DNA from 3 places in the Microlunatus sp. M237 genome. Region 1 is predicted to be linked to each of the others. Evidence: predicted binding sites of a transcription regulator. Region 1 holds the regulator's gene; each other region holds the start of a gene.
What was found. The regulator HrcA, encoded in region 1, represses chaperone genes, less so after heat shock. The targets are predictions, from matches to a motif close to TTGGCACTCGNNNNNNNCGAGTGCCAA.
Positions count from the first base shown of each region.

Region 1 (6,129 bases):
GACCTCCGGGGTGAACCGGTGCCGCCGACCGTCGAGGTGTGAGGTGAACGTGACGCCCTCGTCGTCCACCTGCGCCAACCGGGTACGCCCCGCCGCGATCACGTCGTCGTCGGCCAGCCCGGTCGTATCCATCGCCAGCACCTTCTTGAACCCGGCACCCAGCGACAGCACCTGGAACCCGCCGCTGTCGGTGAAGGTCGGGCCCGGCCAGTTCATGAACGCCCCCAGCCCGCCGGCCTCGTCGACGATGTCGGGCCCCGGCTGGAGGAAGAGGTGGTAGGCGTTGGCCAGCACGGCCTGCGCGCCCAGCTCGGCCATCGTCTCCGGCAGCACCGCCTTCACCGTCGCCTTGGTGCCCACGGCGACGAACGCGGGGGTCCGGATATTCCCGTGGGGGGTGTGGATCACCCCGGTCCGGCCCAGCCCGGAGTCCAGCCGTACTTCGGGGGTGAACCCGAACTCAGACGGGAAAGCGCTCATCGCAGCTTCAGCCCGGCCAGCGCCACCACGCCGGCGGTGGACGTACGGAGCACGCCGTCGCTGACCAGGACGGCCCGGGCGCCGGCGTCGGTCAGGGCGGTCAGCTCCTCGGGGCTGATGCCGCCCTCGGGTCCGACCACCATCAGCACCTCACCGGCGGTCGGCAGGGTCACGTCGGCCAGCCAGCTGGTCGCGTCCTCGTGCAGGGTGAGGGCCAGGTCCGCGGCCCGGGCCCGGTCCAGCAGCTGCTTGGTGGTCACCGGCTCGGCGACACGTGGCTGCCGCAGCCGCCGGGACTGCTTGGTGGCTTCTCGGACGGTGGAGCGCCAGCGCGCCAGCGCCTTGTCCCCCCGCTCGGCCGACCAGCGCACGATCGAGCGCGACGACTGCCAGGGGATGATCTCGTCCACGCCCATCTCGGTCAGCATCTCCAGCGCCAGCTCGGAGCGGTCCCCCTTGGCCAGCGCCTGGGCGACCACGAACCGCACCGCGGCAGCCGGCGCCTGCAGCTGCTCGGTCACCGTCACCTCCAGGCCGGTCTTGTCGGCTGTGGCGACCTCGCCGCGCAGGCCGCGGCCGGAGCCGTCGGACAGCAGGACCCGCTCGCCCGGGCGGATCCGACGGACGACGGCGGCGTGGCGGCCCTCCTCACCGCCGAGGCGGACCGAGGCCCCGACCGCCGGCAGCGGGTCGGTCAGGTCGAGCAGGAAGAGCGGGTCGGTCACGGCCGGTCAGCCGGCGAATGCGTCACGCAACCGGCCGAAGACGCCCTTGCTGTGCTTCTGTACGGTCACCTCGGCCACGGTCTCCTCGCGCAGCTCGGCCAGCTGGCGCAGCAGCTCACGCTGCTCACTGTCGATCCGGGTCGGCGTCTGGACCAGCAGGGTGACCCCGAGCTGGCCACGACCGTTGGCACGAAGGCGCGGTACGCCCTTGCCGTCGATGGCGATCCGGGTGCCCGACTGGGTGCCGGCCGGCACCGCCACCTGGACCGAGGTGTCCACCGGGTCGGCGTCGGCGAGATCGGCTTCCAAGGTGGCCACGGTCACCTCGGTGCCCAGCGCCGCAGCGGTCATCGGGATCCGGACGACGACCTCGAGGTCATCGCCGTCGCGCTTGAACACCTCGTGTGGCTCGACCTGCAGCTCGACGTAGAGGTCGCCGGCCGGTCCGCCGCCGGGGCCGACCTCGCCGTGGGAGGCCAGGTGGATGCGGTTGCCGGTGCTGACACCGGCCGGGATCTTCACATTGATGGTGCGGGTGGAGCGGATCCGGCCGTCGCCGGAGCACTCCGAACACGGGTTCGGGATGACGGTGCCGTAGCCGCGGCAGGTCGGGCACGGCTGGGTGGTGCGGATGTCGCCGATGAAGGAGCGCTGCACGTGGGTCACGTCACCCTGCCCGTGGCAGGTGGCGCACTTGACCGGCTGAGAGCCCTCGTTGGCGCCCGATCCGCCACAGCGGGGGCAGAGCACCGCGGTGTCGACCCGAAGCGGCTTGGTCGTGCCGAAGGCCGCTTCGGCCAGCTCGAGGTCGAGGCGGACCAGCGCATCCTGGCCGCGGCGTACTCGCGAGCGCGGTCCACGGGAGGCCTGCTGGCCGAACATCGCGTCGACCAGGTTGGTGAAGTCGAACCCGCCGGCCTGGCCGAAGCCACCGCCGCCGTTGAAGCCGCCCATCCCGCCGCCGATCGGATCCCCGCCGCGGTCGTAGAGGTCGCGCTTGGCCGGGTCGGCCAGCACCTCGTACGCCTCCGCCACCTTCTTGAAGCGCTCGGCCGCCTCCGGCTCCTGTGCCACGTCAGGGTGAAGCTTCATCGCCAGCTGGCGATAGGCCTTCTTGATCTGCTCGGGGCTGGCGTCGCGGGACACCCCGAGGATGTCGTAATAGTCAGAGCTCATGTGCGATTTGTCATCCTTCAGAGAGGAACCGGCCGACGTAGCGCGCTACGGCTCGGACCGATGCCATGGTCGAGGGGTAATCCATCCGGGTCGGACCGACGATGCCGAGGGTCGCCCAGGTGTCCTCCTGGTTTCCGTAGCCGGTGGCGATCACGGAGGTGGTCTGTAGCTCCTTGTACGGGTTCTCCTGGCCGATCCGCACGGTCAGGACGTCGGCGCTCGTCGCCTCGCCGAGCAGGCGGAGCAGCACGACCTGCTCCTCCAGCGCCTCCAGCACCGGCTTCACCGTGGTCTCGAAGTCGTCGGAGAACCGGGTCAGGTTCGGCACGCCGCCGACGACCATCCGGCTGCTGGCCTCGCTGTTGAGCATCTCCAGCAAGGTGGCGATGCAGGCCTGGCCCAGCGCGTGGCTCTCGGTCGGCCACTCGGTGCTGACCGTGCTCAGCGACGCGGCGGCGGCTGAGGTCGAGCGGCCCACCACGGCGGCGTTGAGCCGGGACCGCAGCACGCCCAGCGTCTCGTCGTCGTGCTCGCTGACTTCGACCGCCCGCTGCTCGACCCGGCCGGTGGAGGTGATCAGGATCAACATGATCCGGGAGGTCGACAGCGACACCACCTCGACATGGCGCACGGTGGACCGGCTCAGGGTCGGGTACTGCACGATCGCCACCTGCTGGGTGACCTGGGCCAGCAGCCGCACGGTGCGGTGCAGCACGTCGTCGAGGTCGAGCGCTCCGGACAGGAAGCTCTGGATCGCCCGCTTCTCGGCCGGCGAGAGCGGCTTGACCGAGCCCAGTCGGTCGACGAACAGTCGATAGCCCTTGTCAGTCGGGATGCGGCCCGCGCTGGTGTGGGGCTGGGTGATGTAGCCCTCCTCCTCCAGCGCGGCCATGTCGTTACGGACGGTGGCCGGCGACACCCCGAGGTCGTGGCGGTCCACCAGTGTCTTGGAGCCGACCGGTTCCTGGCTGGAGACGTAGTCGGTGACGATGGCTCGCAGTACCTGCAGTTTCCGATCGTCCATCGCGTCTCCCTCCTCGTCTCGCGTCTGTTCCGGGGCCGGCTCAGCCGGGCAGTTGGCACTCCTATGGCCCGAGTGCCAGTCTAGCCTGGTCGCACCACCCAACGTCGGAAGGGAAGCCGTGAGCAGCCTCACCCCGTGGCGGGAGATCGCCCCCGGCGTCTATCTGGCCGTCGCCGAACCCGCAGCCGTCACCCTGGGCCTGGTGGTCGGCAGCGAGTCGGCGCTGCTGGTCGACACCGGTTCGAGCCCGGCCCAAGGAGCTGCCGTCCGGGCCGCGGTCGCCGCCCACGTCGACGTGCCGCTGCGGGTGGTGGTCGCCACCCACTGGCACTACGACCATGCGTTCGGTCTGGCCGCCTTCGACGATCTGGAGACCATCGGGCACGAGACCTTGGCCACTCGCCTGGCGCCGACGCCTGAGCTGGCTCGCATGAGTGTCGAGCTCGGCTTCGATGTGGCCGAACTGCGCGGACCCAACCGGCAGATCGTGGTCGCGGCCGCGGTGGACCTCGGCGACCGCCGGGTGGAGATCGCCCACCTGGGCCAGGGACACACCGACGGCGACCTGGTGGTGGTGGTGCCGGACGCCGACGTCCTGTTCGTCGGTGACCTGCTCGAGTCCGCGGGTCCCCCGTGGTTCTCCGACGACTCCTTCCCGCACGAGTGGGCGGCCACCCTGGACGGCGTGATCGGCCTGATGACCCCGACCACCCGGGCCGTGCCCGGCCACGGTGAGCCGGTGGAGCGCGAGTTCGTCTTCAACGCCCGCGGCGAGATCGCCGCCGTGTCGGGCGAGATCCGCCGGCTGGTCGAGTCCGGAGTGGCCGAAGCCGACGCCCTGGCCGCCGGGCAGTGGCCGTATCCGGCAGCGCACGTCGAAGCCGGCGTCCACGTCGGGTACGCCCAGCTCAGCGGCCACGGATTGAAGGGCACCCGCCCAACGCTGCCCCTGGCGTGACCCCGGCGGCAGCGCCCGAAGCAGTACGACCCGGGCGGCAGCGCCCGAAGCAGATACGATCTGCAACGTTCTAGTCGACCGCAGCAGACGGGAGCCGGCGTGCCTCGCGTGACCGTCAAGACCCTGGCGCAGGCGGTGGGAGTCTCTGCCTCCACCGTCTCCAACGCCTACAACCACCCCGACCAGCTGTCGGCGGAGCTGCGGCAACGCATCCTGGCCACGGCCGCCGAGCTGGGCTATGCCGGGCCCGACCCGGCCGGGCGGACGTTGCGCAGCGGCCGGGCGAACGCGATCGGCGTGCTGCTGACCGAGCGGCTGTCGTACGCCTTCTCCGACCCGTTCGCGATCGAGTTCCTGGCCGGGCTGAGCGAGGTGCTGGAGCAGCGCGGCACCGCCATCATGCTGCTGCCACTCTCCACCACCGCTGACGGACCCGATGTGGGACCGCTGCGCCGGGCCAGCATCGACGCCCTGACCACCCTCTGCCTGGCCGAGGACCATCCCGCTGCGGCAGTCGCCCGGATCCGCGGCATCCGGGTGGTGTCCACCGTGATCGACGACGAGCCGGGGTCGTCCTGGGTCGCCATCGACGACGAGGCCGCCGGCGAGCTGGTCGGCAGGCACCTGGCCGAGCTCGGTCACCGGCGGATCACCGTGGTGGTCGAGGCCAACCGGCCGACGAACCGTCTGGCCGGTGTGGTCAGCGATGCCGATGTGGTGTGCATCGACTATGCAGCACGACTGCGAGGTCTACGGCGCTCGCTGCCCCAGGCTCAGCTGCAGGTGGTGACGGGCGGCCACAACGCCGTGATCTCCGGCCGCGCCGCCGCCGACTGCGCCCTCGACTCCGGTTTCAGCCCCACCGCGGTGGTGGCGCTGAGCGATGTGCTGGCGCTGGGGGTGCTCGACGTGCTGGCGAACCGAGGGCTGGCGGCCGGAGCCGACGTGGCCGTCTGCGGGTTCGACGACATCCCGGCCGCAGCGGCGGCGGGTCTCACCACCGTGCGGCAACCGATCACCGAGAAGGGGCGCCGGGTCGGCACCTTGTTGCTGGACCCCGACGCGGCCGAGCAGCGGGTGCTGCTGCCGGTCGAGCTGATCCGGCGCAGCAGCACCTGAGAACCGCCCCGGGACTCAGCCAGGGCGCGCGTCCAAGCGCCTCACTCCGCGTCCTCATCCAGCGTCGGGTCGTCGGGGCCCGGGCCCCACGGCACTGACCATCCTTCGGCCACGTCCTCGGTCAGCTCGATCACCTGGTGCAGCAGGTCCTCGACGGTGGCGGACTTCAGCAGCGCCAGCTGGTCGAGCGGTCCCACCGGAGCGATCCCAGCCAGCTGCCAGCAGAGCTGCAGCCGGTCCGCGGCCAGCACCACGCCGGCCGACCACGCCGGCTCTTCGAACTCGGTGGCCAGACTGAGCGCGCGGCGCACGGTCCGTTCGGCGTGCTCGAGCAGCGGTTGCAGCTCCGGGTCCCAGACCAGGTCGGGCAGCTCGGTCACCGTCGCCCGCGGATGCGGGTTCTCCTCCAGCCAGTCGCGGACCACGATCCGCCGTTCCCCCTGAGCGACCAGTCCCACCATCCCGTTCACCATCGAGCTCAGCTCGACCACCCGTGCCACGGTGCCCACATCGAACCGCTGCTCGCCGCCCCCGAACTCCTGCCCGCGCTCGATCAGCACCACACCGAACTCGAACCGCGTGGTGGCCGCCAGCCGCGAGAGCATGACCAGATAGCGTTCCTCGAAAATCCTGAGCTGAAGTGGCAT
Region 1 is NZ_JBXHBL010000001.1:23,106-29,234, forward strand. It holds gene tgt (tRNA guanosine(34) transglycosylase Tgt) at 1-480, opposite strand, end outside; gene AC1XX3_RS00115 (16S rRNA (uracil(1498)-N(3))-methyltransferase) at 477-1,205, opposite strand; gene dnaJ (molecular chaperone DnaJ) at 1,212-2,381, opposite strand; gene hrcA (heat-inducible transcriptional repressor HrcA) at 2,392-3,405, opposite strand; gene AC1XX3_RS00130 (MBL fold metallo-hydrolase) at 3,524-4,363, shown strand; gene AC1XX3_RS00135 (LacI family DNA-binding transcriptional regulator) at 4,463-5,482, shown strand; gene AC1XX3_RS00140 (LON peptidase substrate-binding domain-containing protein) at 5,524-6,129, opposite strand, start outside.

Region 2 (6,129 bases), 600 kb from region 1:
GCATCACCCCGGCCCACCGCGACGACCTGCCCGCCCTGCTCGCACTCGAGGAGTCCGGGTTCCCGGCCGCGGAACGCTGGAGCGAGCGCAGCTGGCTGGGGGAGCTGTTGGGCGAGCGACGTACGGTTCTGCTGGCGCGTGCTCACCACCCGGTCGGAGTGATCTCGATGCAGACGGTCGACCACATCGCTGACCTCCAGCGACTCGTGGTCGCTCCGGAACACCGTCGCAGCGGAGTCGGCACCGGGCTGGTCCGGGCCGCCCTCGCCGCGGTGCACCATCTCGGCGCGCGGTCGGTGATGCTCGAGGTGCAATACACCAACGAGCCGGCCATCGCGCTCTATCAGCGGTGCGGCTTCGAACAGCTCGCCGCCCGCCAGAACTACTACGGACCCGGAAAGCACGCCTTGATCTTGAAGCTCTATGACCTGCACGCCCAGCTCGCAGCCGGAGAGAACGCATGAGCGGGCCGCTGATCCTGGGGATCGAGTCCTCCTGCGACGAGACGGGCGTCGGCATCGTCCGCGGCCACGAGCTGCTGGCCAACGAGGTCGCCTCCAGCGTCGAGGAGCACATCCGCTTCGGTGGGGTGGTGCCGGAGGTGGCCAGCCGTGCCCACCTGCAGGCGCTCGTGCCGACCCTGGAGCGGGCCTGTGCCACCGCCGACATCGACCTCAGCGAGGTCGACGGTATTGCGGTCACCGCCGGTCCGGGGCTGATGGGGGCGCTGGTGGTCGGCCTGGCCGGCGCCAAGGCGCTGGCGTACGCGCTGGATAAGCCGCTCTACGGGGTCAACCACCTGGCCGGGCACGTGGCTGTGGACCTGCTCGAGCACGGTCCGCTGCCGGAGCCCTGCGTGGCGCTGCTGGTGTCGGGCGGGCACACCTCCCTGCTCCGAGTGGACGATGTCGCATCCGCCATCACCGAGCTCGGCTCGACCGTCGACGACGCCGCCGGAGAGGCGTACGACAAGGTGGCCAGGGTGCTGGGTCTGCCATACCCCGGTGGCCCGCACATCGACAAGGCGGCGACCGGGGACAAGAAGCTGATCGCCTTCCCGCGCGGGCTGACCGCCCGCAAGGACCTGGTGGAGCATCGCTTCGACTTCTCGTTCTCTGGCCTCAAGACAGCGGTGGCGCGTTGGGTCGAGGCGCGTCAGCGCGACGGCGAGGACGTGCCGATCGCCGACGTGGCGGCGAGCTTCCAAGAAGCGGTCTGCGACGTCCTCAGTGCGAAGGCGGTGGACGCCTGCCTCGCCACCGGCGCCACTGACCTGCTGATCGGCGGCGGGGTGGCGGCGAACCGGCGGTTGCGCGAGCTGCTGGCCGAGCGGACGGCGGAGAACGGCATCGCCCTGCGCACCCCGCGACCGGCCCTGTGCACCGACAACGGCGCAATGATCGCCGTGCTGGGATCCGAGATCGTCTCCCGTGGGGGTCGTCCCTCGGGATTCGACATCGGCGCCAACTCGTCGCTGCCGGTCGCCCGCATCCTGGTGTGAACGACTCGCGGATCGACCTGCTCACCTCGGCCGAGGGTCGGCTGGCCCTCGAGCTGGCTGCCGAGCAACCGGACCCGTCCAGCCTGGCCGCGGCCAGTGCGCTGCGGGCGCGCTGCGGCCCCGACCTCGCGGCTGCCGCACTCAGTCAGACGGAGCTGCGTCGCCGGGCGATCACCAAGTTCGGCCAGGACGCCGCAACGATGCTGTTCACCCGGGACGGGCTTGAGCAGGCGACCCGGCCGACGGTCGCTGCGCACCACGCCGCCCGGTTCGCCGCCGCCGGGGTGACCCGCGTGGTCGATCTGGGCTGCGGCATCGGGACCGACGCGATGGCCTTCGCCTCGGCCGGGCTGGACGTCGTGGCAGTCGAGCTCGACCCCGCCACCGCAGCAGTGGCCAGGGCCAACCTGGCAGGCCGGGCCGAGGTCGTGGTCGGCGACGCCGAGCAGCTCGCACCCGCGCTGATGGCTCCCGGCACCGGTGTGTTCTGCGACCCCGCTCGCCGCACCGCCAATCGTCGGTTGTGGCAGGTGCAGGACTTCAGCCCTTCCTGGCCGTTCGTCCTCGCCCTGCTGGACGGCTCCCGGGTGGCGGGGGTCAAGCTCGGCCCCGCCCTGCCGCACTCGTTCCTGCCGCCGTCGGTCGAGGCGGAGTGGGTCAGCGAGCGGGGGGACACCGTCGAGGTCGGGCTCTGGGCGGGGCCGGGCAGTGCCCCCGACCGGCGCGTGGCCACCCTGCTGCCCGACCCGAAGGCTGCCCCGGGCTCGGCCGCGGTACGGCTGGAGGTGCCGCTCGACACCGACGCGCTGCCGGTCGGGCCGCCCGGCCGCTATCTCTACGAGCCCGACGGGGCGGTGATTCGGGCCGGCGGCATCGGCTATGTCGGTCGGCTGCTCGGTGCCCGGCTGCTGGACCCCCAGATCGCCTATCTGACCGCCGACACGCTGTCCGACAGCCCGTACGTCACTGCCTTCGAGGTGGCCGAGATCCTGCCCTACAAGGAGAAGGCGCTGCGCCAGTGGGTGGAGCGGGCCGGGGTCGGCACGCTGGAGATCAAGAAGCGGGGCCTCGACCTCGACCCCGCCGCGCTTCGCCGCCGGCTGCGGCCGAAGGGACCCCATGCGGCCACGTTGGTGATCACCCGCACACCGCAGGGTGCCGTGGTGCTGGTCGCGTCGCGGGTCCAGCGGGGCGGCGGCAACGAGACCGGGGCGCCCAGCACGAGCTGAGGGAGATCGGAGCTGTCCCGGGCCGGGCTCAGCCGAGGTACAGGTCCACGGCCAGGCACAGTCCGGCCAGGCCGACCACGATACGCAGCGGCGTCTCCGGGACCCGTCGCACGATCGGCGGGGCCACCGAGGCGCCCAGCACGCACCCCAGTGCCAGCGGCAGCACCGTGGGCCAGTGCACCGGCCCCGCGAACACGAAGATCGCCGAAGCGGCGGCGTTGGCCGAGCCGAGGACGACCGAGCGCAGCGCGTTGATCCGGGCGTAGACGTCGGGCATGAAGGCCCCCAGTGTGGCCACGATGAGCACCCCGGCCGCAGCGCCGAAATAGCCGCCGTAGATGCAGATGACCCCGATCAGCAGCACCACCCACCAGGAGCGCTCCCGGATCCGGCCGGCGTGCAGCGAACGTAGCCAGGGCCGCAGGATGAGCACCACCGACGCGAACGCCACCAGCCACGGCACCACGGCCGAGAACACCTCTGCCGGTTGCGTCAGCAGCAGTGCGGCCCCGACCGCACCACCGGCCACCCCGGCCAGGCCGAACCTCAGCACCCGGCTGCGCTGGCCCACCAGGTCCGGTTGGGCGGACACCAGGCCGCCCGCGGTGGTCCCCATCAGCGCCACCGTGTTGGTCACATTGGCCGTCAGCGGCGGCAGGCCGAGTGCCAGCAGCGTCGGGAAGGACACCAGCGAAGCCAGCCCCACGCCGTAGCCGACGACCCCCGTACCGACTCCGGCGAGCAGCAGGATGCCCACCTGTGACCAGTCCACCGGAATCCTCCGTCGTCGTCCGTACGTCGCCGGGCAGACGCCTTCGGTGCCATTGCGTTGCCCATTGTGTCCCACGCGGTACGGTTCGACAGCCCGATCCCGACCCCTGGAGAGCCGGCCCGCCCGTGTATCCCACTCTGCTGATCCTGCTGTACGTCGCCACCGGCGTCGCCGCGGCCTGGGAAGCGCGCCGCAAGGGCTATGACGACCGGCTGTTCACCCTGCTCGGCATCATCTGCGGGCCACTGCTGCTGCTGGCCATGCTGCTGATCAAGCCGCGCCAGCTCGCGGTCGGGACTCCGGTCCGCCCGGCCGCGCCGATCACGCTGTCCGACGGCCGCCGGATCCCACCCAGCCACGTCAGCGTGGTGCGGGCGGTCGACGTGATCGACTCCACGGCAGTCTGCCTGGTGACCGCCCCGGGCGGCAGCCGGCACTGGGTCGCCCAGGAGGCGCTCACCCGGGTCCGGCCCCGAACGGGCGGCTGACCGCAGCCACTGCGCGACCCGGATTGGCGGGACCGCGCTGGCACTCAATGAGGTCGAGTGCTAATGTCGGATTAGCACTCTCCTTGTGAGTGTGCCAACTCAGCGAGGCGGCACCGCGACGACGTCGAGCTGGGACCTCCCATCTGAACACATCACTTCTGAAAGGGGTTTGACGTGGCAGTCACGATCAAGCCGCTCGAGGATCGCATCCTCGTCCAGCCGCTCGAAGCAGAGCAGACCACCGCATCCGGTCTGGTCATCCCGGACACCGCCAAGGAGAAGCCGCAGGAGGGCAAGGTCCTCTCGACCGGCCCCGGGCGGATCGACGACAACGGCAACCGCGTACCGCTCGACGTCGCTGAGGGTGACGTCGTCATCTTCAGCAAGTACGGCGGTACCGAAGTCAAGTACGACGGCCAGGAGCTGCTGCTCCTGAACGCGCGCGACATCCTCGCCGTCGTCACCAAGTAAGGGGAACACCCATGGCAAAGATCCTTCAGTTCGACGAGGAGGCGCGCCGCTCACTTGAGCGTGGCGTCGACATCCTCGCCAACACCGTGAAGGTCACGCTCGGCCCGAAGGGCCGCTACGTGGTGCTCGACAAGAAGTGGGGCGCGCCCACCATCACCAACGATGGTGTGACCGTGGCCCGTGAGGTCGAGCTGGACGACCCGTACGAGAACCTGGGCGCCCAGCTGGCCAAGGAAGTTGCGACCAAGACCAACGACGTGGCCGGCGACGGAACCACCACGGCGACGGTGCTGGCGCAGGCGCTGGTGCACGAAGGGCTCAAGGCCGTCGCGTCCGGTGCCAACCCGATCGCCCTCAAGCGTGGCATCGACATCGCTGTGGCCAAGGTGGAGGAGCGCCTGCGCGAGATCGCTCGCGATGTGCAGACCACCCAGGACATGGCGCACGTCGCCACCATCTCCGCCCGTGACGAGGTGATCGGCTCGCTGATCGCCGACGCGTTCGACAAGGTCGGCAAGGACGGCGTCATCACCGTCGACGAGTCCAACACCTTCGGCACCGAGCTCGAGTTCACCGAAGGCATGCAGTTCGACAAGGGCTACCTCTCGCCGTACTTCGTCACCGACGCAGAGCGGATGGAGGCGTCCCTGGACGACCCGTACATCCTGATCCACTCCGGCAAGATCAGCGCCATGAGCGAGCTCCTGCCGCTGCTGGAGAAGGTCATCGGCGCCTCCGGCACCTTGTTCATCGTGGCTGAGGACGTGGACGGCGAAGCGCTGTCCACCCTGGTCGTGAACAAGATCCGGGGCACCTTCACCTCGGTCGCCGTCAAGGCTCCGGCCTTCGGTGACCGGCGCAAGGCCATGCTCGAGGACATCGCGATCCTGACCGGCGGTCAGGTCATCGCCCCCGAGGTCGGCCTCAAGCTCGACCAGGTCGGTCTGGAGGTGCTCGGCCGCGCTCGTCGCATCGTCGTCACCAAGGACAACACGACCATCGTCGACGGTGCGGGCTCGAGCGACGAGGTCAAGGCGCGCGTGGCTCAGCTGCACGCCGAGATCGCGCGCACCGACTCCGACTGGGACCGTGAGAAGCTGCAGGAGCGGGTGGCCAAGCTGGCCGGCGGCGTCTGCGTGATCAAGGTCGGCGCTGCCACCGAGGTGGAGCTCAAGGAGAAGAAGCACCGCATCGAGGATGCTGTCTCCGCGACCCGCGCTGCCATCGAAGAGGGCATCGTGGCCGGTGGCGGTTCGGCACTGGTTCACGCCTCGGCCGCCCTGGCTGATGGCCTGGGTCTGACCGGAGACGAGCGCGTCGGCGTCTCCATCGTCAAGAAGGCTGCTGTCGAGCCGCTGCGCTGGATCGCCGAGAACGGTGGCGAGCCCGGTTACGTGGTGACCTCGAAGGTGGCGGAGATGAAGCCGGGTTCCGGCTACAACGCCGCGACCAACGAGTATGTCGACCTGCTGGCGGCCGGCGTCATCGACCCGGTGAAGGTGACGCGTTCCGCGCTCGCCAACGCGGCGTCGATCGCGTCGCTGCTGCTCACCACCGAGACTCTGGTGGTCGAGAAGCCCGAGGAAGAGGAGCCCGCGGCCGGACACGGTCACGCGCACTGATCTCTCAGCTCAACCGCACATCCACGATGGCCTCTCCCGCTCGCGG
Region 2 is NZ_JBXHBL010000001.1:622,871-628,999, reverse strand. It holds gene AC1XX3_RS02910 (GNAT family N-acetyltransferase) at 1-464, shown strand, start outside; gene tsaD (tRNA (adenosine(37)-N6)-threonylcarbamoyltransferase complex transferase subunit TsaD) at 461-1,501, shown strand; gene AC1XX3_RS02900 (class I SAM-dependent methyltransferase) at 1,498-2,730, shown strand; gene AC1XX3_RS02895 (sulfite exporter TauE/SafE family protein) at 2,759-3,502, opposite strand; gene AC1XX3_RS02890 (hypothetical protein) at 3,628-3,990, shown strand; gene groES (co-chaperone GroES) at 4,165-4,461, shown strand; gene groL (chaperonin GroEL) at 4,473-6,083, shown strand.
Region 2: groES (co-chaperone GroES) is a predicted target of HrcA. The motif match lies at 4,028-4,054, and genes of this name have one in related genera.

Region 3 (6,129 bases), on a different contig from region 1:
AGAGCAGGTCAGCTCCTTCCCCTACCGGCCGACCCGGGTGGTCGACTCGGTCGCCGACATGGTGCCACTGGTCGCCGAGCTGTCGCCGCGCGAGGACGAGGAGCCGAGCACCGACTGAGGGTGGCGCGCAACGGTCAGCGAACCGGCTGATCAGCGGACCAGGCGGTCGACGGTGGCCAGGTAGTCGCCGAGCTGGCTGCGAGCCGGCAGCGGCGTCGGCCACCCCTCGACCGGCCAGCCGGTCGGCGGATCGCTAGGCGAATAGACCCAGGTCCGGCCGCGGTGCGCCACCGGTGGGGCCGACTGCGCGGCGCCGTCGCCGGCCGGGGTGACCGCGAGGTCGCGGAGCGCCGCCAGCCCCGGCAGCACCACGTCGACCCGGCTGGTGCCCTGGGGCAGCGGCGGGAAGGTGGTCACCACCGTGACCTGCTTGCCGGCCTGACGGAGCGCCCCCACCTCCAACCGCAGGTCGCTGCACAGACACTCGAGCTCGCCGAGGCCTCGCAACCGCGCCGTGGCCAGTCGGGCCCGCAGCGCTGTGGTCGGGTCGCCGCCGTGCGGCAGCAAGCGCGGGCCGCTCGCCGCGGCGGCGCTGTAGGGCCGCACGGTCGGGGCCGGTTTTTCGGCCAGCGGGGTGCGGTCGGCGGTCGAGACGCCGTCACCGTTGGTCAGCGAGCGGATGGTCCAGCGCACCGACGCGAACGTGCTGGCTGAGGTCACTGAGTCGATCTCGACCCGGAGTCGCTGGCCGCGATAGTCGAACGCGGCGGTGCGGGCCCGGGGTCGGTCCGCGATCACCGGGCCCGCGAGGTCCACCGGTCTGGTGGCCAGCGGTACCAGCTGCTCGGGGGTCACGGGCACATGCCAGAACATCGGTACGGTCGCCACGGCCACGTCCACCATCCGTACCGAGGCCGGCAGGGCCGGGTAGGCGATCTGAAGCAGCCGCGTCTCGCCGATCCTCAGGCCGCGCTGAGCCACCCAGATCGGGGTGCACAGGCAGTGCTGGAGGGCGTCGGGGTCCCGATGGGTCAGCGGCCGATAGAGCCGGCGGGCGAAGGCGTCGACCAGGAACACGTTGGCGTTGCCCTCGCCGAACCGCGACAGGCTGAGGTTCACCGAGGCGGGGACCTCCTCACCTGTCTGCAGGCCGGGCGCGCTGAGGGGCGTGACCGACCAGTCCAGCACCGTCGCTCCCGAGATCCGGCGGACGGCGTGTACGGCGATCCGGACCTGGACGCCGACGCCGTCGGCCGACGTCCACACGGCGCTGCCGACCACTGGCAGGTCGGGGTTGCTGGCCGCGGGCCGGGGCGCGGCAGCGGGGGACCGGCCGGTCGGCGGTTCGGGGCGGCGGGAGGCGAACAAGCCCGGTTCCTGCTCGGACCAGGTGCAGCCGGCCAGCAGCAGGCAGCCGGCGACGGCCAGCGCCGCGAAGCGCCGGAGACGTCTGCGCCGCTGCAGGGGCACCCCCATGGCGTCACTGTAGTTCGCCGAGACGGTGCCCGCGGGTCAGACGGTCTCGATCCGGCGGGGGATGAGCAGGATGGCCGCGACCAGCAGCGCTGAGACCACGGCGGCGGCGACGAACACGTCGTGCATCGCCGGATCCAACACTGCGGCAGAGACGTCGCTGGTGGTCGTGGCATGGCCCCCGGCAGTGCCGGTCGAGCCGCCGGCCAGGGTGGCGTTGGCGATGGCGCCGAAGACGGCGATGCCGAGCGCGCTGCCCATCGAGCGGGCGAACATGTTGGTGCCGGTGACCACGCCGCGGCTCTGCCAGTCGACCACCGACTGGGCCACCACCAGCGTCGGGCTGGCGATCAGCCCCATCCCGAGGCCGAGCACGAAGCAGGTGAGGCCGACCTCCCAGACCGAGCTCTGTGCCGACAGCAGCACCAGCAGCACTGCCCCGGCCACCACCAGGACGGAGCCGAGCAACGCGGTGTCGCGGAACCCGATCCGCAGATAGAGCCGGCCGGCCTGCGACGCCGCGATCGGCCAGCCGAGGGTCAGCGCGGCCAGCGCGAAGCCCGCGACCAGGGCCGAGGTTCCGAGCACGCCCTGGACGAACAGCGGGACGTACGAGGTCAGGCCCATGACCATCACGCCAACCGCCAGGCTGGTCAGGTTGGCGCCGTTGAGGACCCGCCGGCGCAGGATCCAGCCGGGCAGGATCGGCTCGCTGGCCCGGCGCTCGACGAACGCGAACGCCACCAGCAGCAGCACGCCGCCGGCCAGGATGGCGACGCTGGGCAGCGACAGCCACCGCCACAGCACGCCGCCCTCGAGCAGGCCGAGGATGACCAGCGAGGACCCGATCGTGAGCAGCACGGCGCCGGCGTAGTCGATCCGATGCTTGGTGTGGGTCACCGACTCCGACAGGTGACGCACGATCATCCAGGCGGCCACCCCGGCCAGCGGGACATTGACGAAGAAGATCCAGCGCCAGCTGAGATAGTCGGAGAAGATCCCGCCCAGCGTCGGTCCGACCACCGCGGAGATGCCCCACACGCTCGCGACGTAGCCCTGCACCTTGGCCCGCTCGGCCAGCGAGTACAGATCGCCGACGATGGTCATGCTGGTCGGCTGCACGGCGCCGGCACCGAGACCCTGGATGGCTCTGGCCACGATCAGGGTCGGCATGCTCCAGGCGAAGCCGCACAGGACCGATCCGAGCACGAACAGCCCGATGCCGAGCAGCATGATCGGCTTGCGTCCGACGACGTCGGAGAACTTGCCGTAGATCGGGACCGAGACCGCCTGAGCCAGCAGATAGATGGAGAACAGCCACGGGAACTGGCTGAAGCCGCCGAGGTCGTCGACGATCGAGGGCACAGCGGTGGCGATGATGGTGGCGTCGATGGCGACCAGGCCGGTGCTCAGCATCACGGCCAGCAGCACCGGACCCCGCTCGGACCTGAGCCCGACGTCAGCCCGGCGGATCGGCTGCTGCGTCTGCTCTGTGGCCATGACCGTGCCAACCTCTGTTCCGGCGGTCGCATTCCCGCCTCGACGCAGTATCTCGTAGGGCGGATAACTGTCAGTACCCGGTGGTTGACTGCCGTCATGGCCCGAACCACCCCAGAGCTCGCCGAGCTGACCGTGCCGGATGCGGCTGCGCTGCGCACCTGGCTGACCGAGCACGCCGACGACCCGGTGGGGGTCTGGCTGATGCTGGCCCGCAAGGGCACCACCGAGCCGACCACGCTGCGGTACGAGGCCGCGGTGCTGGAGGGCCTGTGCTTCGGCTGGATCGACGGTCAGGGCCGTCGGCACGACGAGTCGACCTACTTCATCCGGTTCACCCCGCGGCGTGCGCAGAGCGTGTGGTCGCAGATCAACACCGCCCGGGCCGAACGGCTGATCGCCGAGGGACGGATGCAGCCGCGCGGACTGGCCGAGGTGGAACGGGCCCGGGCCGACGGTCGCTGGGCCGCGGCGTACGCCGGTCCGGCCACCGTGGAGGTGCCCGCGGACTTGGCCGCGGCCCTGGCGGCGGACCCCGCCGCCGCGGCGAGGTTCGCCGCGGCCAGCAGCCAGAACCGGTTCACCGTGATCCATCGGATCGGTCAGGCCAAGCGGCCCGAGACCCGGGCGCGGCGGATCGAGCAGCTGGTGGCGATGCTGGCCCGCGGCGAGACGATCTATCCGCAGCGGGAGCGGCCGCCTCGCTGACGGTCCGGATGCTGCCCCAGGTGTTTGCACTCTCCAGGGGAGAGTGCTAAAACTGAGTTAGCACTCTCCTCGTGAGAGTGCCACCTCTCAAGCGGTGAGGTCCTTCGTGGATCGTCCGTCGCGGGCATCGTTTGCGAGACAGAACGATCATCCATGCCAACTAGTCGGCGGCTACGACCGCCTGCACGCGGGAGGACTCGCGGATTAATGTCAAAACTTATCTCTTTCAACACTGAGGCCCGGCGCGGCCTCGAGCGGGGCATGAACCAGCTCGCCGACGCCGTCAAGGTCACCCTCGGCCCGAAGGGCCGCAACGTCGTCCTGGAGAAGAAGTGGGGCGCCCCCACCATCACCAACGACGGCGTCTCCATCGCCAAGGAGATCGAGCTCGAGGACCCGTACGAGAAGATCGGTGCCGAGCTCGTCAAGGAGGTCGCCAAGAAGACTGACGACGTCGCCGGCGACGGCACCACCACCGCCACCGTGCTGGCCCAGGCGCTGGTCCGTGAGGGACTGCGCAACGTGACCGCCGGCGCCAACCCGATGAGCCTGAAGAAGGGCATCGAGAAGGCCGTCGCCGCCATCGTCGAGCAGCTGGCCAAGACCGCGACCGACGTGGAGACCAAGGAGCAGATCGCGGCCACCGCCTCGATCTCCGCCGGGGACCCGACGGTCGGCGAGATCATCGCCGAGGCGATGGACAAGGTCGGCAAGGAAGGCGTCATCACCGTCGACGAGTCCAACACCTTCGGCCTCGAGCTCGAGCTCACCGAGGGCATGCGGTTCGACAAGGGCTACATCTCGCCCTACTTCGTGACTGACACGGAGCGGATGGAGACCGTCCTCGACGACCCGTACGTGCTGATCGTCAACTCCAAGATCTCCACCCTCAAGGATGTTCTTCCGATCCTCGAGAAGGTCATGCAGTCGGGCAAGCCGCTCGTCGTGATCGCCGAGGACGTCGACGGTGAGGCTCTGGCCGCACTGATCGTGAACAAGATCCGCGGCACCTTCAAGTCCGTCGCCGTCAAGGCTCCGGGCTTCGGCGACCGCCGCAAGGCCATGCTGACCGACATCGCCATCCTCACCGGTGGTCAGGTCATCAGCGAAGAGGTCGGCCTCAAGCTCGACGGTGTCGGCCTGGAGCTCCTCGGCCGGGCCCGTCAGGTGCTGGTCACCAAGGACGAGACCACGATCATCGAGGGTGCAGGTGACTCCGACCAGATCGCCGGCCGGGTGACCCAGATCCGCAACGAGATCGAGAACTCCGACTCCGACTATGACCGCGAGAAGCTGCAGGAGCGACTGGCCAAGCTGGCCGGTGGCGTTGCCGTGATCAAGGTCGGCGCGGCCACCGAGGTCGAGCTCAAGGAGCGCAAGCACCGCATCGAGGACGCCGTTCGCAACGCGAAGGCCGCCGTCGAAGAGGGTGTCGTCGCCGGTGGCGGCGTCGCGCTGGTCCAGGCTGCCGCCGTGGTGTTCGAGACCCTGTCGCTGGAAGGCGACGAGGCGACCGGTGCCGCGATCGTCCGCGTGGCCGTCGAGGCCCCGCTGCGCCAGATCGCCGTCAACGCCGGCCTCGAGGGTGGCGTCGTGGTCGAGAAGGTCAAGAGCCTGCCGGCCGGTCACGGTCTGAACGCCGCCACGGGTGAGTACGTCGACCTGCTGGCTGCCGGTGTCCCGGACCCGACCAAGGTGACCCGCTCGGCGCTGCAGAACGCAGCCTCGATCGCCGCCTTGTTCCTGACCACCGAGGCCGTCATCGCCGACAAGCCGGAGAAGGCTCCGGCCGCTCCCGCCGGCGGCGACCCGGGCATGGGTGGCATGGACTTCTGAGTCCGGCTCTCGGCTCCGGCCGAGAAACGCTCGCCACGAAGGCGGTCCCGTTCGGGGCCGCCTTCGTGCGTTTGGGGGCACAAGTACGCGAGGATGGTGTCGTGAGCACACCGATCCCGGTCGTCGACGGACACAACGATCTGCCTTGGGCGATGCGCAAGGTGGGCTACGACTTCACCGCGGTCGACATAGCGGCACCTCAGCCCCAGCTGCACACCGATCTGCCGCGGATGCGGGCCGGCGGTGTGGGTGCCCAGTTCTGGTCGGTCTACGTCCCGTGCAGCCTGACCGGGCAGCAGGCGGTGACAGCCACGCTGGAGCAGATCGACGCGGTCTCGGAGATGATCGAGCGCTATCGGGTGGAGCTGGTGCTGGTCACCACCGCCGAAGGGCTGGCGACCACGGTCCAGACCGGTGGCCCGATCGCCTCTCTGATGGGGGCCGAGGGTGGGCACTGCATCGACAACTCCCTCGGTACGCTCCGCTCCCTCTATCGGCTCGGGGTGCGCTATCTGACGCTGACCCACAACGAGAACACTGACTGGGCCGACTCGGCCACCGACACCCCTGCCCACGGCGGCCTGACCGCCTTCGGCCGCGAGGTGGTGACCGAGA
Region 3 is NZ_JBXHBL010000002.1:605,096-611,224, reverse strand. It holds gene AC1XX3_RS09085 (HAD-IIA family hydrolase) at 1-118, shown strand, start outside; gene AC1XX3_RS09080 (hypothetical protein) at 151-1,476, opposite strand; gene AC1XX3_RS09075 (MDR family MFS transporter) at 1,513-2,973, opposite strand; gene AC1XX3_RS09070 (YdeI/OmpD-associated family protein) at 3,070-3,678, shown strand; gene groL (chaperonin GroEL) at 3,886-5,514, shown strand; gene AC1XX3_RS09060 (dipeptidase) at 5,616-6,129, shown strand, end outside.
Region 3: groL (chaperonin GroEL) is a predicted target of HrcA. The motif match lies at 3,736-3,762, and genes of this name have one in related genera.